DNA from 4 places in the Oryzifoliimicrobium ureilyticum genome. Region 1 is predicted to be linked to each of the others. Evidence: predicted binding sites of a transcription regulator. Region 1 holds the regulator's gene; each other region holds the start of a gene.
What was found. Region 1 encodes LexA, which represses DNA repair genes until DNA is damaged. Its sites were predicted from a motif close to TGTTCNNNNTGTGTTCNG; they were not measured.
Positions count from the first base shown of each region.

Region 1 (7,590 bases):
TGGAAGTCTATGGTGTCGAGGAACATTGGGATTACCCCAAAACCGCCGGTGACTGCGAAGACTATGCTCTGCTCAAGCGCAAGATGCTGATCGAAGCCGGCATTTCACCGTCGGATTTGCTGATGACCGTTGTTCTCCAGCCAAGCGGCGAAGGTCATGCCGTCCTGACCGTTCGCACCGACCGCGGCGATTTTATTCTCGACAACATGCGCAACAAGGTGATGCTTTGGTCCGATACCGAATATACCTACCTGAAGCGCCAGGCCACCGCCAATCCGGCGCGTTGGGTAAAGCTTCAGGACGGTCGTGCGGTCGCGGTCGGCAGCGTTCGCTGATGTTAACTTGAACATAGCTGGAAGCATCAGAATCTGGCCGGTTACAACGTCCCGGCCAGATTTGCGTTATTCGATAGCAAGGACGACGCCAGTCGGACCATACTCAAGGGTCGCCTGGCCGCCTTCGATGTCAAGCTTATCAAATTTTCCTTCCATCGAACCAGCGGTGAATATCGGGATCCGATCGCCTTCATGCGGATGATAGCCCTCCGCAAAGCTGACATGCAGTGTGCCAGCGATCTTGGCAGGACCACTGACGACCATCCGTTCTCTTTTCGCTGAGACGAGATCCACGGCAAGGGTACCCTCACCCGACTGCCGATATCCAGATCCGATATGAACGCCATCCTTGGCCGTCACCTCGAGACGGCCGCCTGATACCGACACATTACCCGTTCCAAGTGCTGATGATGAAGCAGCAATCAATCTGCCGCCTTCCAGGTTTGTGCCGCCGCTGTAACTATTGTCACCTGTGAGTTGGATTGTACCGGTTCCTTTTTTGGTCAAACCGCCGGTACCCGAGATATCGTTACGCCAGCTATCGAAAGCATTAAAGCCCCCTTCCGATGCATTCATATTGACGGTTACATGGCCGTCGAAACGTCCGTAACCGTCAGCGGCGGCGAAAAGATTGAGGCGCCCGTAACCTTCCTGATCGTCCAGGAACGGGTAGCCTGAGCCGATCTCCGTCGTTGCCAGGACCTCGCGGCGCTGCAGTGGATTGAGATAAGGCTGGCGTGTCTCGAGAAGTACTTCCGCACCTTGCGGAACCTTCGCGGCTTGTGCTCCGTCGTGGATTTTAGGAAAGCCATAGGTCAGCCGAGCGGCCACAAAGGCCTTGTTTGTGGCGTGGTCCGAGAAGCGGTCTTCTTTCGTTGGGGCTGCGTGGGAAAGCGTCTCCAGATCGCTGTCGCTTCCCGCATGCACGGCGGAACCCAGCCAGGTTTGTGCCTGCTTGAAAGCCGAGATCTTCAACTCACCCAAATCAGGACGGTTCAGATTATAGACAACCGCTGCAGTCCCGAGCATCCTACCGCCCATGACGTCAAGCGGCGAATGCATTCCCGCACGGATGCGGTTTTCCCCCAACTCGAAGGCACGCGTCAGCATCTCCTGGTATCGTTGCGGAACCAGATAGGCCATGGCAAGTGCATCCCTCCAAGCTTCGGCCGTGTGGCCGCTTGGAAATCCGCCATCCTCAACGGGCTTGCTGCTTTTCGCAGGCACAAGAGTCGGCAGGAGGACCACCTCGTTACTCCAGCGGAACGGGCGAGCATATTTGAAGTAGCGCTTTGCCGGCTCTGTTGAACCGTTCTCGCTGACCGCGTTGATGAGATCGACTGCGAGTCCAAGATCCGGATTGGCGGGGGTGTTGGCCTTCGTGTCCTGCCTACTACCAAATCCCCGATCGTTGCCGCTGTCCTCGTATTTGACTTTATCGGCATCGGCAGCGACCGATGTGATGCTGGTGGTTTGCTTCGATCCAGCCTTCCATGCCTCCATCAAAGGACCGAGGCCATCGACAATGCTGGCGTTCTTACCGCGCCTGTCATCGAGATAGGCTGCGATAGCTTCATTGGCGGTTCTCTCCCGCGTTGCCTTCACGACATATGCAATATTGGCTTCATGAACGGCCTTATTGCGGATTTGTCCGTCGGTGGGACTGAACGGCACACCGTTCCAGTCGGTCGACTTCACAGCAGGGCAACCGTCTTTTGCGGGTGCTTCAACACCCGCGTCCACGAAGGGCGTTCTTGGCGTCCAAATGTCCAAAAAGCCGGATAAAAGAAAAACCGCTGCGTTGGTGTCCAGCGTGGCATGACACGCATCGCCTCTCAGGTTTGTGTTGCCCGCGCGGATGTAAGGGATGGGCTCAGCCGAGGACGATTCGGCGAAGGCCGTAGAAGAGACGGACGACAGCAACGCGGCCGCTGTAAAGCTTATCAGGAAATCGCGAAAAGTAATCATGCTCGAACCTCAGCCAACAGGTGATGCCAAATACGAATGAGATCGTGCACTAAGGCGATAGTTTTATGACAGCCAATCCACGTGTCGTAATCCTATCCGGCATCGGGCCCAACTTCACCGGACGAAGCCTTGGAAAAATCAACCTCTATAAATTTGGGCTTGCGGAACACACAATGAACAGCTAGTTTCGTTCTTGATTTGTTTCATATTTTTGAGGGTGGTTTAATGTTGACGCGCAAGCAGCAGGAGCTCCTTCTGTTCATTCATGAACGCATGAAGGAGTCGGGGGTACCGCCATCTTTCGACGAGATGAAGGATGCGCTCGACTTAGCTTCCAAATCAGGTATCCACCGGCTGATCACAGCTCTGGAAGAACGCGGCTTTATTCGCCGGCTTCCGAACCGGGCGCGTGCGTTAGAAGTTATCAAACTGCCTGAGACATTTCCGCCGGCAGCACAGCCGCGGCGTGGTTTCTCACCCAGCGTTATCGAAGGCAGCCTGGGAAAAACACAACCGCCTCCTACGCCCGCGCCAAAGCCGGTGCAGATTGAAGGCAATGGCGGCATTTCAGTGCCCGTTATGGGACGTATTGCGGCCGGTGTACCCATTTCCGCCATTCAGAACAACACGCACGATATTACCGTACCTCCCGATATGGTTGGCCCTGGCGAGCATTATGCGCTTGAGGTCAAAGGCGATTCAATGATCGAGGCGGGAATTTTCGATGGCGATACTGTCATCATTCGCAACGCCACCACGGCAAATCCAGGAGAAATTGTCGTGGCGCTGGTCGACGATGAAGAGGCGACGCTGAAGCGGTTCCGCCGCAAGGGGGCCTCCATCGCACTGGAGGCAGCAAATCCCGCTTATGAGACCCGGATTTTTGGGCCTGATCGCGTCAAGATCCAGGGGAAGCTGGTCGGGCTTATTCGGCGTTATCATTGATGGGCGGGAGCTGATCGTCGTAGCGGTCAGCTCTCCAGTCATAGCTGCGTTGGCGTGTCCAGGGGCGCTGCAACTTGCCCTCAAATGCAGTCGTGATGACAGGAGAGCCCAGATCGTCGATCCGCAGCTCAACGGATCCAGTGCGGCGAAGAGATTGTCCTGTGAAGAGCAGGGAACCAGACCTGCAAGATGTGAGACGGACTCGTGCAGCAAGGACGACGATATCAGCAGTGTCGCATGCAGGCCCTAAATAGATCGGGCTCTTGATTGTGATCACACTATAACCGCTACTTAATTTTGCGGCACACCATGCTTTATTGGCGCAAATGAATGTTTGCTCGAAACTGTTCGCCAACGCCTGACGCATATTGGCTTCAACGTCCGATGCCTCAGCCCGTGACAGTCGGCGGTTGCGGTCATCTTCCTTCACCGATGGCAGAGGGTTTTCAACTTCGGTCGGCTTAGTATGCTCTTCCAAGACAAGAGCGTGTTGCCATTGGGCGAAGATAAAATCGGGCGGGCCAGCGCGATTTGACGCGATCGCATGATCTTGAACGATCCCAACAAGCTCTCCGTCTTCGGCAATCAGTAGATCCGGCACAGGCGCTCCTGGTGCCAGCATCAAGTAGATAGACGCAAGTCCTATCAGAGCTGGTCCTATCAATCTCAGTCTGGTCCTCGTCAGTGTGAAGATCAGGAAACCAAGGACGGCGGTTGCGAAATACCATGATGGCATCCGTCCAATGTCCATGGTCCCACCCCAACTGGAAACCCACTTTGCGATCTCGATAACAAGTTCCAACCCAAAACCGACGATTGGCCAGAGCCAACCGTCGAGACCGAACGGCATGAGCATCATTGCCGCCGTTCCAAAAGGCATAACGATAAAGCTGATGATCGGCATCGCCATAAGATTGGCCGGCAGGCCATAGGCCGTCAGCCGATGAAAATGCTCGGCAGCAAAGAGTGCCGTGGAAAAGCCGTCGATCATCGATGATAACAAAATGCCGCCGATGAACTTGCCGATCAGTGAAAGCGGCTTGGCAAAGGGTAATCGCGCTGTGATCCCGGGCGCGCTGCTTCTTCGGGTCCATAAAGCGTAACTCGCCACAAGCGCTAGCGTAGCGGCATAGGACATCTGAAAGCTGGGTCCCAGCGCTTCCGATGGAGAAAGAACAAGAATGATGATGGCTGAGATGGCTACATTGCGCAGGCTGATCGACGGCCGGTCGACAAGGACGGCAATCAGCATGACGGCCATCATGATGAACGCACGTTCGGCGGATACCGCAAAGCCGCAAATCATGTAATAGGCGCAGAGCGTCAGAAGTGCTCCGACGGCGGCAATTTTCTTTGTCGGATAGGTGTGAACGATCTTCGGAAACAGACTGAGAAGATAGCGCAGACCGACAAAGAAGATGCCGGCTGACAGGGCCATGTTCAAGCCCGAAATTGCGACGATATGCGTGAGCCCCGCGATACGAAGCGCATCTGTGGTTTCCTTGGAGATGGCACGTCGCTCATCGGTCACAAGGGATGCAGCAAAAGCGCCGGCATCGCCAGGCAGAACTGCGCGAATACGGTCGGCTATGGCGCTCCGAACGCTTGCGAGATAACGGAAACTTTGCGCAGCAAGGCTCAATTCCTCTGACGGTTCCTGCGGCAGAACTTCCGGCTTCCCATAAAGGAAACCGTTGGCTCCGATTCCATCAAAATAAGCTGCGAAGGCGAAGTCATTCAGTTCGGGAAGCGCTGGGCCAGCCGGCGGTGTCAGCCGTGCCTTCCCCTTCAGGCGAGCTCCAATTGCAAGGGGCTCTGCCGCACCGCGCACGACGAGAGATACCTTTTCTGGCATTCGCTTCAGGTTGGGTCCCTCTGTCGCTTGCAAAGACAAAATATACCGCCAGCGCCCAGGCCCGCTGCTCTCGCGCTCCTCGATGCGGCCTGTCACGGTCGTGGTAACGGGCACATCCAGAATTGTCGCGCTTGCGCGCCAGCTTTCAAATGCAGCGCAGCCGATGCCAATGGCGAAGAGTAGGCCAGCAGTTGCGATAATCCGTTGTATCGCTCGCTGCTGACCCACCATCAGGTAGATGAGCAACCAAAATGCAATCGACGCTAAGATAACGGTCCACGGGAGATCGACCGGCATCTTGAACCACAAGATCGAGCCGCAGATCAGGCAAAGCGGATAGAAGAGAAACAGCCGTCCATGTGCAACTTCCTGCGCGGCGAGCAATTGCGTGTGCTCGAACAATACTAAGATTGATCGTGCAAGACGCAATGAAAGCGGACCGACGCTTTGCGTATTCGCCGGACGCACAATGGGCCACGTGCCCGATGTCGCCGCCAGAGAAGAGATCGGCTGAGCATTAGACGAAATGATGATAGGCTTCCCAGTAACCTCCTCATCTCTTACTTCGCTCATGGGAACCGCTCTACCGCATCGAAACTTCGGTTGAGAATGAGCCTTCACGGCGAATTGAGCAATATTATTCGATTTAAATTTAACGAGCCGCCGAGAAACCTAAAAAGCTTGGTGAATCATCGGCTTCACACTTTCATCAAACCTTTGCCACCTGCGCAAATAAGTTCACACTGCAATGCACAAAATGCCGGTGGAAGAACTTGGCAGCGCGCGCCCTATAATATAGCTATCGAAGATGACGCTTAAAAAACCAAGGCGCTTCAGCGCGCCAGCGGCCAGTCTGGAGGATCATCATGACGGAGCAAAGCGCAACCCTCAACCTTGGCGAAAAGAACGCCAATCTTCCGGTCCGAAAAGGGACGATTGGTCCGGATGTCATCGATATCGGCGCCCTCTACAAGGGAACTGGCGCCTTTACCTATGACCCGGGCTTCACTTCGACAGCATCCTGTGAATCGAAGATTACCTATATTGACGGCGATGCCGGCGTTCTCTTGCATCGCGGCTATCCGATCGAACAACTTGCCGAGCATGGCGACTTCCTGGAAGCCTGCTATCTCCTGCTTTACGGCGAACTACCCACCGCGGCGCAGAAAAAGGATTTCGATTATCGGGTCACGCATCATACCATGGTGCATGAGCAGATGAGCCGGTTCTTTACGGGCTTCCGCCGTGACGCCCATCCTATGGCCGTTATGTGCGGCTGCGTTGGCGCGCTCTCGGCCTTCTATCATGACTCGACGGACATCACAGATCCTCACCAGCGCATGGTTGCATCGCTGCGTATGATCGCGAAGATGCCGACCCTTGCGGCGATGGCCTACAAGTACCACATCGGCCAGCCTTTCGTTTACCCGAAGAACGACCTGGATTACGCCGCCAACTTCCTGCACATGTGCTTCGCAGTTCCCTGTGAAGAATACAAGGTGAACCCCGTGCTGTCGCGCGCGATGGACCGGATCTTCATCCTGCACGCAGATCACGAGCAGAACGCTTCGACGTCTACAGTTCGTCTGGCGGGTTCGTCTGGTGCCAATCCGTTCGCGTGTATTGCGGCTGGCATTGCATGCCTCTGGGGTCCCGCCCATGGTGGTGCAAACGAAGCTGCGCTGAACATGCTTCAGGAAATCGGGACCGTCGAGCGTATTCCTGAATATATCGCACGTGCCAAGGACAAGAGCGATCCATTCCGCCTGATGGGCTTTGGTCACCGCGTCTATAAGAACTACGACCCCCGCGCTAAGATCATGCAGAAGACCTGCCATGAAGTTCTTGGCGAGCTTGGCATCAAGGACGATCCGTTGCTGGACGTTGCCGTCGAGCTCGAGCGGATTGCTTTGACCGATGAATACTTCATCGAGAAGAAGCTTTACCCGAACATCGACTTCTACTCTGGTATTACGCTGAAGGCTCTGGGCTTCCCCACCACGATGTTCACGGTGCTCTTCGCTCTTGCCCGTACCGTCGGCTGGATCGCTCAGTGGAACGAAATGATCGAGGATCCGCAACAGCGTATCGGCCGTCCGCGCCAGCTTTACGTTGGCGAACCGCAGCGCGATTACGTCCCGGTCTCCAAGCGATAAGACACATGCCGCGCTCGAATGGCTTCATTCGGGCGCGGAAATCTTCACTTGTTCTGACGTCAACGCGTCTTTCAGGTAAAAGGCAACCGAGCTCGGCAATCTATCTTGCCCGGCTTTTTTGTTGGAGGAGATCAAGGACGATTCCAGCCGCCTTCTCACCAGGTGGAAGCTCGGTCTGCATTCTTTCCCAAACGAGATCGAAGCCTTCGATCATGGCTCGCCGCTGCAAGGTGTCGTTGCCCAACCTTTCGATCCACCGCGCCAGGCTTCCGCCGCGTACGACTTCGTTCAGATATTCCGGCACGACAGGATAATCGGCGATCAGGTTTGG
Region 1 covers NZ_JBBBVQ010000015.1:46,873-54,462, forward strand. Annotated here, with positions in the region: gene VQ830_RS19210 (transglutaminase-like cysteine peptidase) at 1-335, shown strand, start outside; gene VQ830_RS19215 (acid phosphatase) at 402-2,303, opposite strand; gene lexA (transcriptional repressor LexA) at 2,529-3,248, shown strand; gene VQ830_RS19225 (ComEC/Rec2 family competence protein) at 3,229-5,676, opposite strand; gene gltA (citrate synthase) at 5,970-7,259, shown strand; gene lpxB (lipid-A-disaccharide synthase) at 7,360-7,590, opposite strand, start outside.

Region 2 (7,590 bases), on a different contig from region 1:
AGAGCTGGACGAATACAAGCGCATCGCAAACACCGACTCGCTAACACGTCTCGCCAACAGGCGCGCCTTCGACGAGCGTCTGAGCACGATTTATGATAGTCCGTCCCTGGCGCCCGTGACCGGGCTGGTTCTTGCTGATATCGACAATTTCAAGCGGATCAACGACGCCTATGGTCATCCAGTCGGAGACAAGATTCTCGCAACCGTCGCATCTGTGATCCGCGCAAACGTAAGACGCGATGTTTTCGTAGCGCGATCAGGCGGTGAAGAATTTGCCATCATCTTTTCCGGCAACACTGAGGAAGAGATACATGCGGCAGCCGAACGCATTCGCACGACATTGGAAAAGACGCCGTTCCGCAACTCACGGACGAGAATCGATTATGGCCCTGTAACCATATCCATCGGACTTTGCATGGCTTCGGCGGGCGTGAGCCCCAGCGATCTTTATCTCAAGGCCGACGCAGCTCTCTATAGTGCAAAATACAACGGCAGAAATTGCACGATCATCTTTGAAGAAGGAATGCAGAAGGACTTCTCAAAGAGCTGGTTGATCTACAAATCGGATCAGACCAGCTGATTCACCGACGATAGGGTGCGTCTGCGTCGCGCCTATCGAACGATCACCACATGGTTTTTGCGGCACGCTCAGGCCACTCTCGATCATAGGTGACCTCATCGAAATCTCCGGCAAGCGCTTTCAGCATTGCGCCTGGGGTCGGCAAGTCCTGAGGATTGACGAAAGTCTCCGGGCTCCACAGCTTCGAGCGGATCAGAGCCCGCGCGCACTGGAAATAAACTTCATCAATTGTGATCACCACGACAGTGCGTGGATGCTTTCCATCCATCTCAAACGACTGGAGTAGCTCGCCATCGTTTGAAACGACCCCGCGGCCATTGATGCGCATGGTCGTGTTTGACCCCGGAATGAGAAACATTAATGCGAGGCGAGGATCTCGTACGATGTTGGAAAGCGAGTCGATACGGTTGTTGCCGCGCCAGTCCGGCAAATGCAGCGTTTTCTCATCAACGACCCGAACGACGCCGCCAAGATCGCCGCGCGGCGAACAGTCCAAGCCTTCAGGACCGACAGTGGCAAGCGCCATGAAAGGCGCCGCTTCGATCATACGGCGATAAAGCGGTGTCAGCGCATTGGCGACTTTAGCAACGGACGCCTGGGTGAGGCCCGCGGAATAAATATCCTGCAACTCTTCTACGCTTTCAATAATCTTCATTGTCCTATCCCGTTACCGTCCTGCGATGTTGGATACATGTCCTGCCGCAATACTTCCAATTTCCCAAATGCAATGGCCCAGCGTGAACAGCCTTGGTTCATTTTCATGTCGATCCCTCAACGCATTCATCGCGCATGCAAAGGACTACAGAGCAGTCCGCAAACCAGATCTAGGCAGGGTCGCGGCTCAATCGTTTCTCGCGCAACTCTTCTTCGTATGCTGAAAATAGTTCATCGCCGCGCTCTCCCAATTCCCTTAAATAGGTCCAGGTAAAGATCCCAGTATCATGCATGTCATCAAAGCCAATGCGAACGGCGTAGTTTCCAGTCGCGGTCACGGTTATGATACCGACGTTACGCTTGCCCGGTACCGTTATTTTCTGCCCGGGACCATGCCCTTGCACTTCCGCCGAAGGTGAAAGCACCCGTAGTCTTTCGGCCGGCAGGTCGAAGGCGGCGCCATCATCGAAGCGAATGCGCAGCGTGCGTCGATCGCTTGTGATGCGGATTTCGGTCGGCCATGTTTCCGTCATCGGTAAAACCTTATGATTTGCTCAACGTGCTATTCGGCAGCACGAACCTCGACAACCTCGACCGCGTAACGGTAGCCTTCCAGCATGGTATAGGCCTGCTCCACCGCTTTTATTTGCTTTTCAGCCTTGGATATGGCTTCGGCAAGCGTATCGCTGCGCGCACGTAACATGCTTCCGAGCACGTCCGCACTTGGTCTTTCGCTGATGCGGTCGAGATGGTTGCGAATTCGTGCCCTATGCCGTTCGAGTTCAAGGATATGAAAACGAGTATTGACGATTTCGTCCGTCAGCCTTCTCCGCATGAGAGCCACTGGATCAAAGCTGCCGGGATCCCTTTCATCGAGGATAAGTTCGTTGACAAACTTGTCGAGAACCAAAAGCCCCTCGAGATCCTGAACGTCAGCCAGTTGCGGATCATAGCCGGTTTCGTCGTAGATTTTACGTCTGACGGGATCCTTCAACAAATCATAGGCGAGGGTCAGGTGCTCGAACTCCTGCTCGCTACCCCCGGTATCCGGATGAGCCTTCTTAACCCGCCGGCGATAGGCAGCTCGCACTTCCGCTTCCGTAGCGTGACGGGCAAGGCCGAGGGCTTCGTAGGGATCAATCAAGATGCATCCTCGCTGTTATCGGCATAAGCCAAACCATACAGCATATGGCCCCGCGATGGGGAATGATTCCGGAAAGAAACGGCGCGTCTTGCGAAAACGAAGCAGCGCGATTTCCACTTTCGCCCAGTTCTAGATTGGGACAAAGGCAATCTCAAGATCGCTATGAGACTGTCCACGTTCAGACGCTGCAGGCACTGGTTATCAAACCGGGAAATACAGCAACTTTGTGCCAAAATGGATTTCAGGAGTGGATTAACCATAAGCCTTAGAGATTGATTCATCCTCTCGCAGCAGTTTCCCGCACTGTGGCTGGGAAACAACGACAGAGGACGAAAAAAGATGACCTATGGTATCCTTTTTGCGGCAGCGCTGACGGCATGCGTGTTGACAATAGCAGCAATTGGCAGCCAGCCGCCAGCCGATCATCTAAACGGCGAAGGATGGCCACAGATACAGGTTCAGAAGGCTGCTCGCCTGGTGCCTGACCAACCGCTTGTGGCACCCGCACAATAGACTTTGAAGATTATGACTCCCAGCCAAAAACGCTTCTGCCACCGAGGGAGGATGACTGCCTGAACTCTCCGGCAACGATTTCCTTGAGGTCGGGGCCAGTCACATAATTTTCCAGCCGCCGAGATTGTTCGTCCAGGCGCTTCAGGGCCTCAAGCTCTTCCTCTCGTCCAAGACGGGCTTTCGAAACGGCTGACTTCATTACGCTGATCGTTTCGTCATAGACCTTGATCGGAACAGGAAATGGGTGTCGATCCTTCCCGCCATGGGCAAGAGAAAAACGAGCAGGATCGGAAAACCGACAGGGCGCGCCGTGAATGACTTCCGCAACCATGGCAAGCGCCTTGACGGTTCGTGCTCCGACCCCGGGCACGAGAAGCAGTTCTTTAAAATCCGCAGGACCCTGCTCGACGGCTGCGGCAATGTTTCCAGACAGTCTCTTCATATTGATATCGCTTTCACGAACGTCGTGATGCGCCGGCATGATCAAGTGCGGCAGTTCCAGTTGGTCTTTCGGCGCCGACTTCTTTGATCCGCATTCCTGAACCATGAGAGCTGCAGCCTCTTTGGCGATGCGTTCCGGTGAGAGATTCTTGAGGAGATCCAATTGACCATTGCGGGAAAGATCGGCCCTGCGATCTGCAAGGTTCAGGATCTCACCCTGACCCCTGCCCTCAATCGCAGCATGTGGCGAATCGACAAAATTGGTAAGTCCTCGGGAGCGCCAGTGGTAACGGCGCGCCTGCCGCGTTTCGCCGTTCATGCCCTGTTGTATGACGACCCACTTGCCGTCGTCTGCAACGACAAAGCCGTGCAGATAAAGGTCAAAGCCATCCTGCACCGCGGCGCTGTCGACTTTAGCAACAAGGCGGCTTGTTTCCGCCAATCTCCCGGCATCGAAACCGACACGATTGCCAACCTCGAAAAGTTCGCTCGGCGTCTTACGCGATTGCGCCCCGCGTCCGCCGCACACATGAAGTCCAAGCTCGTTGCTTAACGGATTGAGGCCCCTTTTTAGAGCGCCGATGACGCTGGTGGTGATGCCGGACGAATGCCAGTCCATCCCCATCACAGCACCGAAAGATTGGAACCAGAACGGATGAGACAACCGATCGAGAAACTCCTCTCGGCCGTAATGGTGGACGATCGCCTCAGTTATGACCGCTCCGAGGCGCGTCATTCTCTCACCAAGCCACTTTGGGACTCTGCCGCTGTGAAGAGGCAGGTCGGCGCTGCCGGATCTGTTTGCCATTGATTTCCACGTTTATGTTTCGTTCTGTGTAGCGCATCCTGTGACAGATTGCATCTGGTCCACATAGGAACTTGTGTGGTGGCGAAGCGTTAAAGGGCGTTCCTTCCTTTCATATATCGAGATCTATTGTGGACCAGCACCCCAACGTTAAAAGCGCCGATGGGAAAAAAGCTCTTCCGTCCGGCCAAGATGAAAACCAGCGGCAAGAGGAGCGTTCGAAGTCTGTTCAAGACGTCTCCAAGGACGAAAGCGTACAACAAACTGCCGATGAGGCAGATACCGATGCAGATGCCGGTGAGAAAACGCCCCCTATCTGGCGCCGCCACCCCCTCCTCATCGCCGCCATCCTCGTTGCTTTGATCGCGATTGCAGTTGCGAGCTATTTCGTCTGGCTGATCTACTTCCATCCATACGAGACCACAGACGATGCCTTTGTCGATGCGCGAACCTTTTCCGTTGCCTCCAAGGTATCAGGCTATGTTGCCGACGTCAGAGTCTCAGATAACCAGCACGTCGCGACAGGTGACGTCATTTTGACCATCGACCCAAGCGATTATAAAATCGCGCTCGATCAGGCCAATGGTCAGGTTGGCGTTGCCAAGGCAAGTATCGCTAATGCAGATGCGCAGATCGCAGCCGCCGGAGCCTCAATTGATGAAGCGAAAGCACAGCAAGTCTCTTCAGAGGCCGCTTTGCAATATGCCAGGGATGAGAACGACCGTCAGCAGCAATTGGTGAAAAGCGGTGCGGGCTCGCAGCAGGCAGCGCAGCAAGCAGCATCGAACCTGCGACAGGCTCAGGCGAATTATGCGCAAGCGCAGGCGAGCGTAACATCGGCAACAAAGAACAGATTATCCGCGGAGGCGCAGCGTGCGAGTGCTGTTGCAAGTCTTCATCAGGCTGAAGCACAGGTAGAATCGGCTGAACAGAACCTTAAATACACAACGATCACGGCTGCCCAACCCGGCCGGATCGTTAAGCTGTCTGGCTCCAAGGGACAGTTTCTCCAGGCTGGTCAGGCCGTTTCCATGTTCGTGCCGGATGAAGTTTGGATCACCGCGAATTTCAAGGAAACGCAACTCGCAGATATGCGGCCAGGCCAGCCGGTCGATGTCACAATCGATGCTTATCCGGCAGCTACGCTGCATGGAAAGGTCGATTCTGTTCAGCCGGGCTCGGGAACTGCCTTCTCGCTACTGCCAGCAGAAAATGCCACTGGCAACTACGTGAAGGTAACGCAGAGAGTTCCGGTCAAAATCGTAGTGACCGATTGGCCGAAAGATGTCTCTATAGGTCCTGGCATGTCGGTTGTCCCGAGCGTCACCGTAAGGCCGAGGAACTAACGTGAGCACAGCCGCCGCTTCTGCAGGTGCAAACGAGGGATCGGCGCGCGCCGCTAACCCTTGGGTCATCGCGATGGTCGTGTCGCTTGCGACTTTCATGGAAGTCCTGGACACAACCATCGCCAATGTCGCCCTTCGCTACATTTCAGGAGGCCTCGCCGTCAGCTCTGACGAAGCCTCCTGGGTGGTCACGACCTATCTCGTGTCCAACGCAATTGTCCTCGTCGCTAGCAGTTTCATCGCCAAGCGCTACGGCCGGCGACGTTTCTATCTGATATGTCTAGCGACATTCACAGCATCTTCGATCCTCTGTGGCCTCGCCTGGAACCTCGAATCACTTTTGCTTTTTCGAATGATCCAAGGCTTTGCCGGTGGCGGCATGGTGCCGATTTCACAGTCCATCCTCGCGGATTCGTTCCCGCCCTCGAAACGCGGTCAGGCTTTCGCTCTATTCGGCGTTGCTGTCGTTGTCGCTCCTGTCGTCGGACCGACGCTTGGCGGATATCTTTCCGATAATTTCTCCTGGCATTGGTGCTTCTTGATCAATGGACCTGTCGGCGTCCTGGCCTTCGCGCTGATCTATATGCTGGTCAATGAGCCCGCTTCGTTGAAAAAGGAACGCGAAGACATGCGCAGAAAGGGAGTTCGCTTCGACATCGTCGGCTTTCTGCTCGTTGCAACATTCCTTGGCGCGTTGGAACTTGTCCTTGACCGAGGTCAGACGGAGGATTGGTTCGGTTCGAATTTCATCGTCGTCAGTACGATGATTTGCGTCGCCGCATTCCTATTGGCGATCCCGTGGCTCATAAGCGCCCGCAATCCTGTGGTTGACGTCAGGCTGCTCGCAAGCCGGCAGTTCGGCTCCTGCTTCATCGTCATGCTGGCGACCGGTGCCATTTTGATTGCAACAACGCAATTCATTCCGCAGGTTCTGCAGGAAAATTACGGATATACAGCGACATGGGCCGGAATGGCATTATCTCCAGGCGGTCTGGTCACAATGTTTATGATGTTCGTTGCCGGACGCTTGAGCGGACGCTTCCAGCCGAAATACATGATCGCGATCGGCATGGCGATCATCGGCCTTGCCATGTACGATCTTACGCGCCTAACGGCAGACGCTAATTTCGGCTTCTTCGTCTGGTCGCGCATCTTCTTGGGAATAGGCCTGCCGCTGATCTTTATTCCCATGACGTCAGCCTCCTACGACGGTTTGCGTCCTGACCAAACGGACCAGGCCTCCGCGCTTATCAATGCGGCTCGCAACACCGGTGGCTCTATTGGCGTTTCCATCGCGTCAAACGTGCTCGCTCATCGTGAACAATGGCACCAGAGCAGACTTGTTGAACACGTCATCCCGTCTGACCCAGCGTATAATCAGGCGATGCAGACTGCGACACAGGTTTTCGTGCAGCGTGGATCAAGCTCAGGTGATGCACAGTCGCAAGCCATGGGATGGATCTGGCAACAGGTTCAGCAGCAGTCAAGCTTCCTCGCCTATATCGACGTGTTTCACGTCTTGATGCTGATCTCGCTCGCGATGGTGCCACTCGCCCTGATCTTAAGACGCATCGATCTGGGCAACGACGATCACCCCAAAGCCGCCCATTGATGACTCGAACCGCGGAAAATTGATTGGTTACAGCGCCATAGGGAACAATCAAGGCAAGCTCACGTTTAGAGCTAGCAACGAGCCTGGGGAGTTCTCTATGACAGAAATTCGAGAAAAAGAGCGACGCAACCGCACAATGCGCGGTCGTCCCTATAGTCTCGCCGAGTTCATGGCGAAGTACGACCTTTCGGAACAGGAAGCCGGAGATCTTTATACGCGTTTCGGCCCTTCATCGGTTGAGCTTGATCTTTTAATGGCTGCAAAGCGTCGTATTCCTGCACTCCCGGACCCGGTAGCGGAATAAAGATGCGCTCGTAGCACGTAAGAGAGCTGGAAGTTGTGATGTCCGAAGGCAAACAAGCCTTCGGACTTTTTATTTGAGCTGATCTCGACAAAGTCTAGCTCGACGGCGATCTACCTGCTGGCTTCATACGTAGAGCATAAAAATGCCAAAGGGAAAGTTTTGAATGACGCAGGACGAGCCGCGCTCCATTA
Region 2 covers NZ_JBBBVQ010000002.1:248,238-255,827, forward strand. Annotated here, with positions in the region: gene VQ830_RS04335 (GGDEF domain-containing protein) at 1-580, shown strand, start outside; gene VQ830_RS04340 (pyridoxamine 5'-phosphate oxidase family protein) at 624-1,235, opposite strand; gene VQ830_RS04345 (gamma-butyrobetaine hydroxylase family protein) at 1,405-1,767, opposite strand; gene VQ830_RS04350 (J domain-containing protein) at 1,797-2,378, opposite strand; gene VQ830_RS04355 (hypothetical protein) at 2,718-2,891, shown strand; gene VQ830_RS04360 (DUF763 domain-containing protein) at 2,902-4,140, opposite strand; gene VQ830_RS04365 (HlyD family secretion protein) at 4,266-5,483, shown strand; gene VQ830_RS04370 (DHA2 family efflux MFS transporter permease subunit) at 5,485-7,095, shown strand; gene VQ830_RS04375 (hypothetical protein) at 7,193-7,399, shown strand; gene VQ830_RS04380 (cryptochrome/photolyase family protein) at 7,563-7,590, shown strand, end outside.
Region 2: the regulator LexA is predicted to act here: its motif matches at 4,150-4,167, upstream of VQ830_RS04360 (DUF763 domain-containing protein).

Region 3 (7,590 bases), on a different contig from region 1:
CCATTTCGTGAGGTATTGGCAGACCTTCTAGGCGAAGACACTGTAAGGTGGGAACTAGCACAAATGTACTAGTTGTTTCTTCTACCCAAAGTGATCGCTTCCCTCGCGGTACGATCACGGGGAGGGCGTGCGTTGTTCTCGCTTGTCAGATGCCGCAAGCTTTCGTGTTGCGCTCAATCTCTTACCGCACGCGCTTGCGAATAGTGCATTTAGTCTAGTTGCCACGTCGATAGGACAACGTCTTTAAAAGGCTCCAAAAGAAAACCCGTGTCTCTCGAAAAGATCGAGCGCTGGATTACAAACCCCGGCTTTCTACCGATCTCTCAAGGGCGAATATAGAGGAGACAAATAGGCTTGCGGAAACTGAAAAACAATTGCGTCACTTCCATCATCCTCACGATCATTGTGGCTTTCCCGAACATAACCTTGGCCGAGGGTCCTTCGAAGGACGTCAAAGGCAGCAAAGACAGCGCACTCATTTCTCGGTTCAAAGGAGCGTCTATCATCGGTTATCGGCAGCAGGATTATGACTCGTTTGCCCTACCGTTTGGCCCCTACAACGCCGATCAGAAAACGCATTTCCTGAAAAGTCAGATTGTTGAAGGGCGCTTGACGAGCATAGTTTACGCTGTCCCGGAAGGAAAATCTGCGCTCGAAGTCTTTCGTAACTATGAGAGAAGCTTAGCGGCAGCCGGCTTCCAGGAGACCTTCGAGTGCGATGCAGAAACCTGCGGAGGCTATAGCTTCGCCACGACACTTGCTGATCCCGTCATCAATACGATGGGGGGCGAGTTCGTCAATCTTGCAATCGACCTTCTGAGTGCGACAAATAACAATGTCCGCTCTCTAACAGCGCATATTGACGGACCAACAGGACCGGTCGATGTGTCTTTGCTCGTTAGTCAGGATGACGGAAAACAGGTTGGCGTTTTGCTGCAGACTGTTGAAGGGCGTCCCATAGAAGCGGGACAGGTCACAGTAGATGCGAATGCCATGAGCGATGGGATCACGAAGGATGGTCATGTCGCGCTTTATGGCATTGAGTTTGAGACGGATAAGGCAAACCTTACCCCAGGCTCGGATAAGACGCTCGAGCAAATGGCGGTATTCCTAAAGCAGGATGCCACGCGAAAAGTCTATATTGTCGGTCATACCGATAGCACTGGAGATCTCAATCGAAATCTTGACCTTTCGCAAGCTCGTGCGGCCGCTGTGGTTAAAGCACTGGTAGAAAAGTTTGGCATAGCGGCGAGTCGGCTGCAGGCGAGGGGCATTGGACCTTACGCGCCAGTCGCGAGCAATGAGAACGAAACGGGACGAGCCAAAAATCGTCGTGTAGAATTGGTTCAGCGTTGACGTACAATCTCTTGAGGACGTTGCCGGCTCATTTGATGTCGCGAAGCGCGCGTCTGTATGCTAGAGAGTCGGTCGCACGGCCCCGAAAAGGTAAAACGGTCAGATAAACTTAAGAAGAAGGCTCCCGTTTTATAGCCTACCAAGATTTTTGCAGACAAAGCAGTATATCTTGTAATGTTCCCTTGGCGATTCGCAGATGTTGCCTAGATACCGCCATGCATGAGTAACTTGTCAGGCATAAATTCTACCAGCAGACTGTCGGTCTTGCGTCGAAGCGGTCTCCTTAGCCGACCTGGCAAGGAGCAATTTGGTGTGCTTACTGACCATGTTCGCACCATGCTGGACGTGCCGGTCGCGATCATTTCGATTGTCGATGCTGATCGACAGGTCTTTGCTGGACATTGCGGTCTCCCTGAGCCTTGGGCATCGCGTGGCGAGACGCCAATGACCCACTCGTTCTGTCAGCATGTCGTCGAGACCAACGATATTTTTTCGGTTTCTGACGCAACCATTCATGACCTCGTCAGAGAGAATTTGGCGATTGGCGATCTTGGTGTCGTTGCCTATCTCGGTGTTCCAGTTGCCTTGCCGACAGGAGAGATCGCCGGTGCCCTTGCGGCAATCGATACGCAGCCACGCGACTGGAGTGCTCATGATCTTGCATGCCTGAAGTCGCTTGCCAAAGTTGTGGAGCGCGAAATCTCTATTTTCCTGTCCGAAGTGCGTTATCGCAGGTTCTTCGAAGATATGCAGGAGGGTTATTATGTTGCTCGTGCGATCCGCAGCAATTCCGGGCAGCTGACTGACGTCGAATTCGAAGAAATCAATCCGGCGTTCGAGCGCCTTACCGGTTTTTCTGCAGTCGCGGTGGTCGGTACCCGATTGTCCGATCTCGTTCCGGAAGCTCTGCCGCAAATGCTTCCGCCATACGATCGTGTCCTGACGACAGGAGAGGTCGTCGAGCATGAGAATACGGTATCAGCGCTCGGCGGCCGATGGTTCGAGAACCGCATTCGTAAGCTGGACGACGATCATATTGCCGCTCTCGTGACTGACGTGACCGCGCGCAAGCGAGCGGAAATCGAGTTGCGCGAAAGCGAGATCTATTGGCGAGGCCTTTTCGAACAGATGTCCGAAGGATTTATTCTCGGCACAGCCATTCGAGACGCCGAGGGTGGGATCATCGACTGGCGATATAAGAAGGTCAATCGGGCCTGGGGTGAACTTTTAGGAATGCCAGTCAAGAACGTCGCCGGCAGGACAATCCGTGGACTATTTCCTGATATCGAGGAGGCATGGATCACGGACATTGCCAGCGTGGTGGATACCGGACGTCCTAATATCTTCGTGCGGCAAGTTGGAGCGATCGGACGGACTTATGAGGGACACGTCCATCCTCTGAACGGGGATGACTTCGTCATCTTATTTCTCGACGTCACTGAGCGACTGAGCATGGAAGCTGCACTGGAAAATCGCCAGAAGCAGCTTCAGACCGTCATCGAAAGTATGCCGGTTGGCGTCTTGCTGGCCGAAGCTCCTTCCGGCCGGATCGTGATGCAAAATCGTCGAATCGTCGCCATGCTCGGCCATGACGCGCTGATCGCGCAATCGCGCCAGGAATACGGTGCCTTCACAGCAAAGCATGCGGATGGTCGAGCTGTCCATGCCGAGGAATATCCGCTTGCAATCATAACCTCAGGTAGAGCAGACGAAGCTTATTTGGAAGTTCGCTATGTTCGGCCAGACGGCTCGGAGATCTGGATTTCGATTGACGGAGAAGCTGTCAAAGATACCGATGGTCGACTAACGGGCGCGGTTGTCGCTGTCGCCGATATCTCCGACCGCAAAGCGGAAGAAGAAATGCAGACAGTGATCAACAGGGAGATGAGCCACCGGCTCAAAAACACCCTCGCGATGGTGCAGGCGATCGCAACACAGACGCTCCGGTCTGTCACCGATCGCGAGCCGGTCGATGCTCTCATCAACCGCATCCAAGCGCTCAGCTCTGCACATGATATCCTTTTTGACAAATACTGGAACTCGGCGCCAATCGGACGGCTGATTGCCTCTACTTTGCACCGGGTTGTTTCGAGCGAGCGACTAGTCGCTGAAGGACCGGACATCACCATCGGTCCAAAAGGCGCTTTGTCGCTCTCGCTGGTGCTGCACGAACTTGCAACCAACGCCGTTAAATATGGAGCGCTTTCGAACACAACTGGACATGTAGAGCTTCGCTGGTTTGTGGGCGGAACAGAGCCTGATGCAGAATTCAAACTTGTTTGGCGGGAAATTGGCGGTCCGCCGGCTCAAGCGCCATCGAGGCAGGGCTTCGGGTCCAAGCTAATTCGTATGGGCCTGATCGGAACAGGCGGTGTTGAGACGAGTTATCATGACACCGGCTTTTGCGCCGAAATGAAAGCGAGACTGACGCAGCTACAGCATACGGAATGACAATGAACCAGTATCAGCAACCCAAGAGGAAACCGGTTCTGGTGGTGGAAGACGAACCGCTTCTCCGGATGATGGCGCTAGATCTTGTCGAGGAGGCAGGGTTCGAGCCTATCGAAGCACGCGATGCCGATGAGGCAATCACCATCCTTGAGGCTCGTACCGATATAATCGTCGTTTTCACAGACATCGATATGCCCGGTTCAATGAGCGGCTTGAAGTTGGCGGCGGCCATCCGTAATCGCTGGCCTCCCATTGAAATCATCATTACATCAGGAAAGTTTCGACTGGATGACAGCAGCATCCCAGCGCGCACGGTGTTCTTTCCAAAACCATATGATCATGGTGAGGTCGTCGCCGCGTTGAAGAGAATGTCGTCCCTGACCTAGATAAGGCACTCTTGGCAAAGCTTGGTTCCTTGGATATGAGGGCGCCAGGCACACGCGCGGAGGATTGGATCCGTCATTCACTCTCTCGGGTTTACTGGCAGTGTCTTGCGACGCTGTCTATTTGATACTACCAATTTTCCCAAAAATCCGGTCGGCTTCTCCCTGCAATAACTCCCAATACATCAAACTGTGTTTCTGAAGACTTCGAAATGATAATGACTCTACAGCGGGAGATGCCGGCTGTTGTTATAATTGGAGCGGCTTCGCACTCTTGGGCGAGCGATCCGGCTTGAATTTGTGCGAAAACTTTAATCGGACGAACCTTGAAGTATTCTAGAGTGATCCGCCTTTTTGGCATGCGTAATGATGCCGCATTTGATACCGAACGAGCGCAAGCAATCATGCGCATCATCGTTCTGTTTATTGCCATGGCTTACATACTCCCCCTGATATCGAGGGGCGCTACCCCGCCTGAAAGCAAGTATTTCTACGTACTTTTCGGCTTCTACGTTCCTTACGCTTTTGTGCTGTTGGGCTGGATTGTTGCTAAGCCTGGCGTCAACAAGCTGCGCCGCGGCATTGTTTTGGTCCTCGACTACACGTTTTGCACGATAGCGATGTCCATCGGCGGTGCTCCACTGTTCCTTATTGCGGCGCTCGTGGTTTGGCACACGGTGGTGGTCGGGTTGCGCTTTGGTCCGCGCTTTTTGTTGCCCGCCACTGCACTCGCCCTTTGCTCGCTCGCAATCAGCACGTACTTTAACGTCTACTGGCAACAAAATCCCTATGTGGTTTTGACCTTTGTGGTGATGGCAGTCCTTGCACCGTCTTACACCTTGGCATTTCTGCTGCGGTTGCAGAGCGCCTATGCAGCAGAGCAAGAGGCAAACCTCTCCAAATCGCGATTTCTGGCTCATGCAAGTCATGATCTCCGACAGCCCATTCACGCGATTAGTCTTTTTACCGCGTGCCTCAGGAATTCTGATCTGAAGCCGCATGATATTGCCATGGTCGATAATATCGATCGGTCTCTGAAGAGCGTGTCACGGTTGTTCAAGTCGCTACTGGATATATCTGCACTCGACAGTGGCAAGCTAACGCCGAAGCCCGAGACAATTCCGATCAATGAGGTTATCGGCGAGGTTGCCAGCCAAAACGAGGAGGCTATACGACGAGCCGGGTCGCAACTTACTCTCGTGCCCTGTCGACATCATGTCGTGGTCGATCGATCGCTGCTGAGCACAATCTTGCAGAATATTCTCAGCAACGCCATCAAGTATGCCGCAGGGTCCAGAATCTTGATTGGCTGCCGACGTAAGGGCGAAAACCTGGCGATCGAAATCTACGATCAGGGCCCCGGCATTGCGCTGGAGCACCAGTCGCGTGTCTTCGACGAGTTCTACAGAGTTCACAGGCGGGGAGAGAAGGACGTCGAAGGGATTGGATTAGGCTTGGCCATCGTGAAGCGCCTCATCGACGTGATGAGTTTGCGCATTGACTTGCGGTCGGTCGTCGGCTCTGGCACATCTGTCTGTATTTCCGGACTCCAAATTGCCGATCCGTCACTGGGGAGCAGAAGGCCTTCTTCAGCGCCTATAGTCTTCGGGGATCAAATTGCCGGTTTGCGAATCCTGCTCGTCGAGGATGACGAGGCCGTTCTTCTTGCGACAGCGACATTGTTGCGACAATGGGGTTTCATCGTACAGGCGGAAATAGCTATTCCGGCTTCGTTCGACCCCTGCGATCTCCTCATTACTGACTTTGATCTAGGTCGAGGACAGACGGGCAAGGAATGTATTGCTGCTGTGCGCGAGCAGGCGGGATGGAAAGTGCCCGTCGTGGTCATGACGGGTCACTCGCTGCCCAAGGTGGCAGAAGACCTAGCGGATCCCGAAATTCCGTTGCTTTCGAAACCCATCCTTCCAAGTGAGCTTCGTTCGGCGATTTGGCAACTGAACGTCGTTGCAGCGCATTGATGTCGACCCGTTAAACCTGTTTCTCAATCCAATTTCAGGCTTTCTTTCAGCGCATCGATGCGCTTTGAGGCATCGGCTTTGGTGAGATCGTCGGCGTATACGTCAGGCTGATGTGCTTGCTCGGACAATGTCTTCAAGTAAGAACGCTGCGCGCCAGTCATCGGCTCATCGCCGCTGACCCAATCGTCGGGATCCTTTTGTGTATTGGAAACCGTATCAGTCTTGGGATTGTCACTCATCACTTCCTCCTTTGTCTGTTCACTAAACGTTCTTTTGAGCATGCGGTTCCCGCGACTGCGAGCATGCGTTTGGAACACTGTTGTTGATGTCCTCGTTCGAAACGAGCGCTGGATCAGGAGAACAAACGTGCCAATTATCGCAACAGCGGGCTGGTCGATCCCCAAGAAGGTGGCAGGTCAATTCGCACATGAGGGAAGCGGCTTAGCACGATATGCTTCCGTATTTGACGGCGTTGAGATCAACTCGACCTTCTACCGCCGTCACAAGCAAGCGACCTATGCGCGCTGGGCAGAGGCCGTACCGGACAACTTTCGCTTTGCAATAAAGATCCCCAAAGACATCACTCATGCTCAGGCGATGAGGGACATCACACCTCTGTTCAAGATATTCCTAGATGATATTGCGCCACTTGAAACGAAGCGCGGGCCGCTGCTTTGTCAGCTCCCGCCGTCTCTGGCTTTTGATCCGCAACGCTTCGACGTCGCGTTCCAAGAGATGCGAAATGAAGATGACGGGCAGCTCGTGATCGAGGTCCGGCACAAGAGCTGGATGTCGTCCGAAGCGCTTGAGTTATTGAGGAAATTCAAGATCGACCGCGTTCTTGCCGATCCGGCACCGGTGTGGCCCGCGGCGGACTTTGACCGCCCGGCAAGGTATGTTCGCCTCCACGGGAAACCGAGGATGTACTACTCGAGCTATAGCGATGATGAGCTGCGTGCGAACTTGGAGCGACTTGCTCCAGATGGCTGGTGCGTTCTTGACAACACTGCCTCCGGAGCAGCCATTGAAAACGCCCTGACCATGCTTGAGATGGACCATGCTTAAAATGCGCTAAGCGCATGACACGGTATGAGGTCAAACGCGTGTGAAGGTTGTCTCACATCTCCTGTCGTGCATGTCATAGTAAGAGGTTCTCCGCGGTTTCGCGAGCCGCGGCGAGACGCCGAGCCCTTTATCCGCTTCCACTGCCGCACGCTCTCCAGGACAAGGATAGGGCGAAGCAGAAATGTGTCAGAACCTTTAACTTTGCCTTGGCCCTTTGACGTGTTTCGACGAAATAACGGCTTTAACTGAGAAGAAGCATGGGGTCCGAAAACCCCATGCCAAAGAGTTAGACCCGGGGAGCCCGCCCCGTGACGAAAAGATCTTCCTCGTCGTCGCGCTGTTTTCCGCCAAGGGCA
Region 3 covers NZ_JBBBVQ010000008.1:36,540-44,129, reverse strand. Annotated here, with positions in the region: gene VQ830_RS12450 (OmpA family protein) at 355-1,356, shown strand; gene VQ830_RS12445 (PAS domain S-box protein) at 1,669-3,807, shown strand; gene VQ830_RS12440 (response regulator) at 3,810-4,193, shown strand; gene VQ830_RS12435 (hybrid sensor histidine kinase/response regulator) at 4,517-6,169, shown strand; gene VQ830_RS12430 (DUF3072 domain-containing protein) at 6,193-6,408, opposite strand; gene VQ830_RS12425 (DUF72 domain-containing protein) at 6,536-7,234, shown strand; gene VQ830_RS12420 (hypothetical protein) at 7,521-7,590, opposite strand, start outside.
Region 3: the regulator LexA is predicted to act here: its motif matches at 6,425-6,442, upstream of VQ830_RS12430 (DUF3072 domain-containing protein).

Region 4 (7,590 bases), on a different contig from region 1:
TCAGTGAGGATGCACGCGCGAAGATCAATCTCGCGCTGCATGTCACGGGACAGCGTGAGGATGGTTATCATCTTCTCGATATGCTCGTCACATTCACGCAGCATGGCGATCGACTGCATTTTTCCGAGGCCACTGACGACCAACTCAGTTTGTCGGGCCGTTTTGCAGCCAAGCTCGATCAGGATGCAAACAATCTCGTTGTGCGTGCGAAAGACCTTCTTCGCGCCAAGCTCGGTGAAACCGGTTTCGAGGCGAGACCGGTTGCCATTCATCTTGAAAAGAATCTTCCAGTCGCATCCGGTATCGGCGGCGGCTCGGCCGATGCCGCCGCGACATTGCGCGGTCTTCTGCGATTTTGGGATGCGACCGTTTCGACGGAGGTGCTGGGCCAGCTTGCTCTGACGCTAGGAGCAGACGTTCCGATGTGTCTGGCAAGTTGCCCACTTCTCGCACGAGGCGTGGGCGACGAGATCACACCCATTGCCGACTTTCCCGTGTTTTCCCTGGTTCTTGCCAATCCTCTCAAGGCGGTCTCGACCCCGGAAATCTTCCGCGCCCTCAATCGCAAGGAAAATCCTCAGATCGAACTGCAGCCGGACGGCGATTGGCGAAGCATTATCAGCCACGCGCGCAATGACCTTGAACCGCCCGCCCGTGCCAAACTCTGCGAAATTGGCGTTATTTCCGAGATGTTGAAAGACCAAGGCGCGCTTCTGGCGCGTATGTCAGGGTCTGGGGCAACGTGCTTCGGTGTCTTCGAAACGATGGCGCAGGCCACCGAGGCACAAGAGCGCCTTTGTAAAGAGCGACCGGATTGGTATTTTCAAGCAACCGAAACGGTTTCTGGAGGACAGTATGCCGGGTCTTGATGAAAGCCGAATTTTCATCCCTCTGGGAATTGCAGTTCTGACGGTGTCGGATACTCGCGACCTCGTGACGGATCGGTCGGGAGATGTGCTTGCGGGAAGAATTTCCGACGCAGGTCATCGGCTGGCAGACCGGCAGATCGTCTCTGACGATAGCTCACGAATTGCCGGTCAGGTTAAGACCTGGAGCGAGGATGAGGCCGTCGACGTGATCATTACCACCGGCGGCACGGGCTTCACCGGCCGTGACGTTACGCCTGATACGCTTGAGCCGCTATTCGACAAACGGATGGATGGCTTCTCGGCAATCTTTCATCGTATTTCCTATGAGAAGATTGGGACGTCGACCATTCAATCGCGAGCAACGGCAGGCTTGATAGGGCGAACCTTCGTCTTCGTTCTGCCCGGTTCTCCCGGCGCCTGTAAGGATGCCTGGGACGGGATATTGAAGGCCCAGTTGGACTACCGTCATCTACCATGTAACTTCGTGGAGATCATGCCGCGGCTCGATGAGCATCTGAAGCGTGGGGCGAAGCTCTAGCAAGCGTCCAGAAACTATCTGGCTTTAGCGCGCATCACCCAGGACGGTATCAACTCGGCAGAGAGCCGCTTGGGTTTTTGTCCCTTCAAGATGTCGTTGACGGTCTCTGCCTTTTCGGCGCTCGCCAGTGCCTCTTCTTTCGCAATCAGAAGGCCAAGTTCCAAGGGTGGCGTGGAACGTAACAGCCGCTTGATCAGTGGCTGTCGATATCCTCTCGCGGGCGAAAAGTGCGCCGGCATGCGGCTTATCAAGATATGCTCACTGATTCCATCGACCCAGCCGGGCTGCGGCCGCGCTCCGGGCTCGACGAACAGAAGCCAGCTTCCGCGTGCATTGCGAACGATGTCCTTGATGTCCCATTGCGTGTGATAAAGGCAGCCAGCAGCATCGGCAATGCGCGCAACACCATCCGCCCGATCGAGATCGAGAATGATGACGTCACGCACCAATCCCTCGACTGCGCCAGTTACGAGCACGGACAGGGTCTGCGTGAGCTCTGGCTCATGATTTCGGCATTCGAGGATGACTGTCAACATTGCTTGATTTTATAATGCTCTAGGCGGAAGAATGCCAGTGGATTGCCAGCATGGCAGAATTGCTAAACCGCGATAACCAGAAGCGTGATTTGAATAATGCATCGGTGACAGCAGGGTCATTGCTCTAATTTCGGCATCCGAGCTCTCCTCCATAACGAACATTTTTGTTCTTGTATTGTTCTCGTTTCTCAATTATGTTTTCGTCAATGGCAGCGACATACTTGTCGCGCCGAAGGAGATCCCCAATGAGAGAGCAGTCCCTAGCGGGGCAGGCTGCATTCGCACCTGCCAACTCGGCGGATATTGCCGATGCACTTGTGACAGCATCTGGATTGCGTGTCGACATAGACCGGCGCAAGGGACGTGCGGCAGGCCTAAACCCAAGTGGGCGCTTTGAACCGAAGCAGCGGGAGACTTTCGACGATGGTTGGCAAAGCTTAGAAGAACTGCCGCCGTTCAGGACGGAGGTGCAGGTTGAAAAGCCGAGAACAGCAATCACCCGCAATGAATCGCCCGATATTCCATTTGATCGTTCGATCAATCCCTATCGTGGTTGCGAACACGGCTGCATCTACTGCTTTGCGCGTCCGACCCACGCCTATATGGGGCTTTCCGCAGGACTTGATTTCGAAGCAAAACTTTTTGCCAAACCAGACGCACCGAAGCTTCTTGAGCGCGAACTCGCCAAGGCGGGTTATAAACCCCGCGTCATCGCGATTGGTACCAACACCGATCCCTACCAGCCAATCGAAAAGGAATGGCGGGTCATGCGGCAGATACTGGAAATCCTGGATCGCTCGAACCATCCCGTCTCGATCGTGACGAAATCTGCCTTGATTCTGCGTGACCTGGATATCCTTCAGTCCATGGCAGAGCGCGGCCTTGTCCGTGTGGCTTTGTCGATCACGACACTCGACCGCAAATTGGCACGCGCGATGGAGCCACGTGCTTCCACACCATCATTGCGCATAGAAGCTGTCAGACAGCTTTCTGAGGCAGGCATACACACGGCCGTAATGGCCGCGCCGATGATACCTGCTCTTAACGATCATGAGCTTGAGCGTATTCTGGAGGCAGCCAATGCGGCAGGCGCACAAGAGGCCGGCTATGTCATCCTGCGGTTACCGCTAGAAGTGGCGCCGCTTTTTCGTGACTGGCTTCTACAGCATTATCCGGATCGCTACCGGCACGTCATGTCGCTGGTGCGTTCTATGCGTGGCGGTAAGGACTACGATGCGGAATTTGGAAAGAGAATGAAGGGCGCAGGCCCCTATGCGTGGCAGATTGCGCGAAGGTTTGAAATGGCAACAAAGCGTCTTGGAATGACGCGGCGCAGCATGCCGTTGCGCGACGACCTCTTTGTCCCTCCAGATGGGAGCGGGGTTCAGCTTTCGCTTCTCTAAAAGCTGCAACTGGCCGCGGACTGCGTGAACGCGAAAAAAGAGGGTTTAACGCAAGATTGAATTGGCGCTGTAAGTGAGAAAGAGCGTGCAGCGCTGTTTCGCAAAGCTTTCGGGAAGGTGCGTTCGTCCACTTCCCGTTGTTACAGTGGGCCCCTCGTCCTGCTGTAACGCAACCTCCTGGCGCCGCCTCGTACAGGGGGTTGCATCTGATCGGGCCGACGTGCGAAGTTCCGCCGCATGAAACGTCGCACGTCGCCCGATTCGCCTCTTCTTTTTGAAGCTCCACTGAGCGCGCCTGATTTCGCCTTTGAAACGAAGGCACGGAAGAATGGTTTTTGGCCAGTAGCCGGCGCTGACGAAGCCGGACGTGGCCCTCTTGCAGGTCCCGTGGTGGCCGCAGCTGTCATTCTGGACCCTGATCGTATTCCTGAGGGCTTGAACGACTCCAAGCAGTTGTCGCATCAGAAGCGGGAAATCCTGTTCGACGCGATCCTGAAACACGCAGTCGTTTCTATCGCCTCCTCTTCATCACAGAGAATCGATGTCACCGACATTCGGAAGGCAAGCCTTGATGCAATGCGTCGTGCCGTCTGCGGATTATCTGTCAAGCCGGCTTTTGTCCTGACCGACGGGCTTGATGTCCCACCTGGATTAAAATGCGGCGCAGAGGCGGTGGTCAAGGGCGATGCGCGCTCGTTGTCGATTGCGGCCGCTTCGATCGTTGCAAAGGTGACGCGCGACCGTATAATGAGCCGCGCAGATATCGTTTTTCCAGTTTATGGTTTCGCTTCCCATGCGGGTTATGGCACTGCACAGCATCGCGCTGGCATTGAATTGCATGGCCCCTGCCCCTTGCACCGCATGACGTTCCGACCCTTACGTCAGGATGCGCCTAGCGCTCAAGGTGAGTTCATAGAACCATAAAACTGCAAGGGTCCCGCTTCAGCTTAGCTAAGCCATTCCGGTCGTGAGCGCTTCGCTGATCTTCGCGCTTCGCTGGCCCGTATATTCGGCCTACAAAGCGTGCTCGACCTTGGATCAGTGTCTCGCTACATTGCCCTGAAGTCCATGGGATCTTGAAAAGCAGGTAGAACCTCGATGGCCATCACGTCCGTTGTAGGCCATCCGGTTGCGCGGATTGGCTCTCAGATCCCAGACGCCGGTTCGTAGAGCGCTCGTAGTGGCAACAAAAAAGCTGCCCGCAGATGATGCAGGCAGCATTTTCAATTCGTGATGCGCTGTTACTTGCGCAACCTGAACTTAGTTCATCCGAGCTTTGACTTCGCCAATTGCATTCTGGAATAAATCGGACTGAAGCTTGCCGTTGACCTTGCCGGCCAACACGTTCTCTGCCGCCGAAATTGCCAAATCGACAGCAGCGACGCGAACAGCCTTCATAGCATCAGCCTCGGCCTGCTTGATCTTCTGTTCCGAAACCGCGGTACGGTTCGCCACGAATTCTTCGGTTTTGCGCTTTGCTTCCTCACGAAGCATTTCAGCTTCGCGTTCCGCAGCAGCAACGATCTGAGCAGCTTCCGCTTCCGCTTCTTTCCGCTTGCGCTGGTATTCGGCAAGAAGGTGCTGCGCCTCTTCGCGCAAACGCTTTGCTTCGGCCAGCTCGTTACGGATCTGATCGGCGCGGTCGTCAAGCGACTTGGCCATCATGCCCGGCACCTTAAGATAGACGATGAGGGCGATGAAGATCAGAAGGCCAACAAAGGCAAATAATGTTTCGTCGAAATGAAACATGGATCAGGCTCCCTTGCCAGCGGCTGCAACAGCAACGGCGATGTCGGCCTTGGATGCGGATGGTCCGATCAACCGTTCGACAACCGCCTCAGCTGTGTCTTCTGCAATCGATCCGACGTCGGCAAAGGCGCGCGTCTTGATCTCACTGATACGAGCCTCGGCAGCCTTCAGCTTTTCGGCTAGGCTGGCTTCAACGGCACGGCGATCTTCTTCCGCTTTTGCCTTGGCGGCATCGCGTGCGGCAGCACCGATGCTGTTTGCCTTAGCGCGAGCGGCAGCAAGTTCGCTTTCGTAGGTCGCAACAGCGGCATCAGCTTCTGCCTTCAGGCGAGCTGCTTCCTCAAGGTCCTGCGCAATGCGCGAGTGACGGCTCTCCAGGATTCCGCCAAGACGCGGAACAACGGCCTTTTGCATCACCAGGTAGAAAATCACGAACGTGATGACCAGCCAAAGCAATGACGAAGGATAGGTCGTGTGATCGAACGGCGGAAATACACCACCATGAGCGCCCTCGGCGGGAACACCCGTTTCGGTGTGTACTTGGCCGGCTGCCGGGCCAGGTGCCGGCGAAGTCGCCGGTGCGGCTTGCGGGGCAGGCGCCGGCGCGGCCTCCTGAGCGTAAGCCGAAGTCACAAACATGCTCGCCTCCAGGTGCATATATGAAGAATCACGGCCCGCAGGCGGCGAGCCGTGATTTCCGAAATTCGCCCTAATTAAACGGCGAAGAGCAGGAGGAGAGCGATGAGCAGCGAGAAGATGCCCAGAGCTTCCGTAACTGCGAAACCGAACACCAGACGGCCGAACTGGCTGTCAGCAGCGGACGGATTGCGCAGAGCGCCTGCCAGATAGTTGCCGAAGATGTTGCCAAGGCCAAGAGCCGTACCGGCCATGCCAAAGCAAGCCAGACCTGCACCGATGAACTTTGCTGCTTCCGCTTCCATATTGAACTCCTTTGAAATGGTTATGCGGCGAATGACTGACGCCCTGAAGACGCCAATGTCTTAATCCTTAGTGGCCACCAGGATGGATTGCGTCGTTGAGGTACATGCAAGTCAGCACCGCAAAAACGTAAGCCTGAAGAAAGGCGACAAGGAACTCAAGACCGGTCAGGGCGACGGTCATGATGAGGGGAAGAATTGCTCCTCCGATACCAACTGCACCAAGTGCGCTCAACGATACCACGAAGCCAGCGAAGACTTTCAGCGTGATATGGCCAGCAAGCATGTTTGCAAAAAGACGAACGGAAAGCGAAATCGGACGAGAAAGGAAAGAGATGACTTCGATGAGAACGACCAGCGGCAACAGAAGACCCGGCACGCCCGAGGGAACGAAGATCTGCAAGAAGTGAAAACCGTGCTTATAAAAGCCGTAGATCAGAACGGTCAGAATCACGAACATCGCGAGCGCGAAAGTGACAATGATCTGACTTGTGACGGTGTAGAAGTAAGGAACCATGCCGAGCAGGTTTGCCGTCAGAATGAACATGAACAGCGAAAAGACCATCGGGAAGAACTTCATTCCCTTTGTGCCTGCGCCTTCCTTCAACATTCCGGCGATAAACTCATAGGCCATTTCGGCCACGGACTGGGCGCGGCCCGGAACAAGAGCACGGCTGGAAGCAGCGAAATAAAGAAAGCCTGCCGACAATACGGCCGATGCAACCATGAACAGGGATGCATTGGTAAAGGAGAAATCAATTCCACCGATCTCGATTGGTATAATCTTGTTGATCAGGAACTGATGGGTAGGTCCGTTTGCCACCGCTTACTCTCTCTTCCTTGCCTGCCACAGGCGAATTCATCACGAAGGAACCGCGATACGGCCCCTTACCTTCCGCTATTGTTGCGGTCATCGCTGAATGGCTGAGCCATTTTGCCCGATGCGCGCAACACATTCAGCACACCGGCACAAAAGCCAAGAAGAAGAAGAACAATCAACCCCCAAGGCGACGTGCCAGCGACCCAGTCCAGACCGAAGCCGAGAGCCCCACCCACGACGATAGCCGAAATGAACTCGCTCGAAAGCTTCATGGCTGCAGCAAAACCCTTTCGGCTCGCCTCTGCACTTGCTTCCTTCGCGTCATCTTCCGGTGCGCTTACACGCTTGGCGGAAAGTTTCGCCCCCAATTCGGCTCGTCGCCTGTCAAGACTCTCCTCGCGGTCTTCCGTCATGGCATCCCCTCCAACACCGCTATCCGAACCCGTTAACCCCGGTCTTTCGAACAACGGGCGCAAGGCCAGACACCATTCAGGCCCGTTCTGAAGTCGGGCGCACCATAATTTTAGGTCAATGCATAGTCAAGGCATGGAGCAGTTCTGTCCAGCCATAAAATTCTGACGTGATTACAAACGGTTACGGATTTTTTTGAGCTTTATCGCAATTTCCTGCGCTTTTATCACGCTGCCGGAGCATCCATGAGGCCTTTTATGCCGGTTTTTCAGATCCATCCACCGCCATGGGTGCGATAGAAGATATGCAGTCCGATGCGGCCGACT
Region 4 covers NZ_JBBBVQ010000001.1:260,222-267,811, reverse strand. Annotated here, with positions in the region: gene VQ830_RS01290 (4-(cytidine 5'-diphospho)-2-C-methyl-D-erythritol kinase) at 1-869, shown strand, start outside; gene moaB (molybdenum cofactor biosynthesis protein B) at 856-1,407, shown strand; gene VQ830_RS01280 (glycosyl transferase) at 1,422-1,943, opposite strand; gene VQ830_RS01275 (PA0069 family radical SAM protein) at 2,189-3,346, shown strand; gene rnhB (ribonuclease HII) at 3,584-4,270, shown strand; gene VQ830_RS01265 (F0F1 ATP synthase subunit B) at 4,607-5,095, opposite strand; gene VQ830_RS01260 (F0F1 ATP synthase subunit B) at 5,099-5,734, opposite strand; gene VQ830_RS01255 (F0F1 ATP synthase subunit C) at 5,809-6,036, opposite strand; gene VQ830_RS01250 (F0F1 ATP synthase subunit A) at 6,104-6,856, opposite strand; gene VQ830_RS01245 (AtpZ/AtpI family protein) at 6,922-7,266, opposite strand; gene VQ830_RS01240 (cell wall hydrolase) at 7,533-7,590, opposite strand, start outside.
Region 4: the regulator LexA is predicted to act here: its motif matches at 2,109-2,126, upstream of VQ830_RS01275 (PA0069 family radical SAM protein).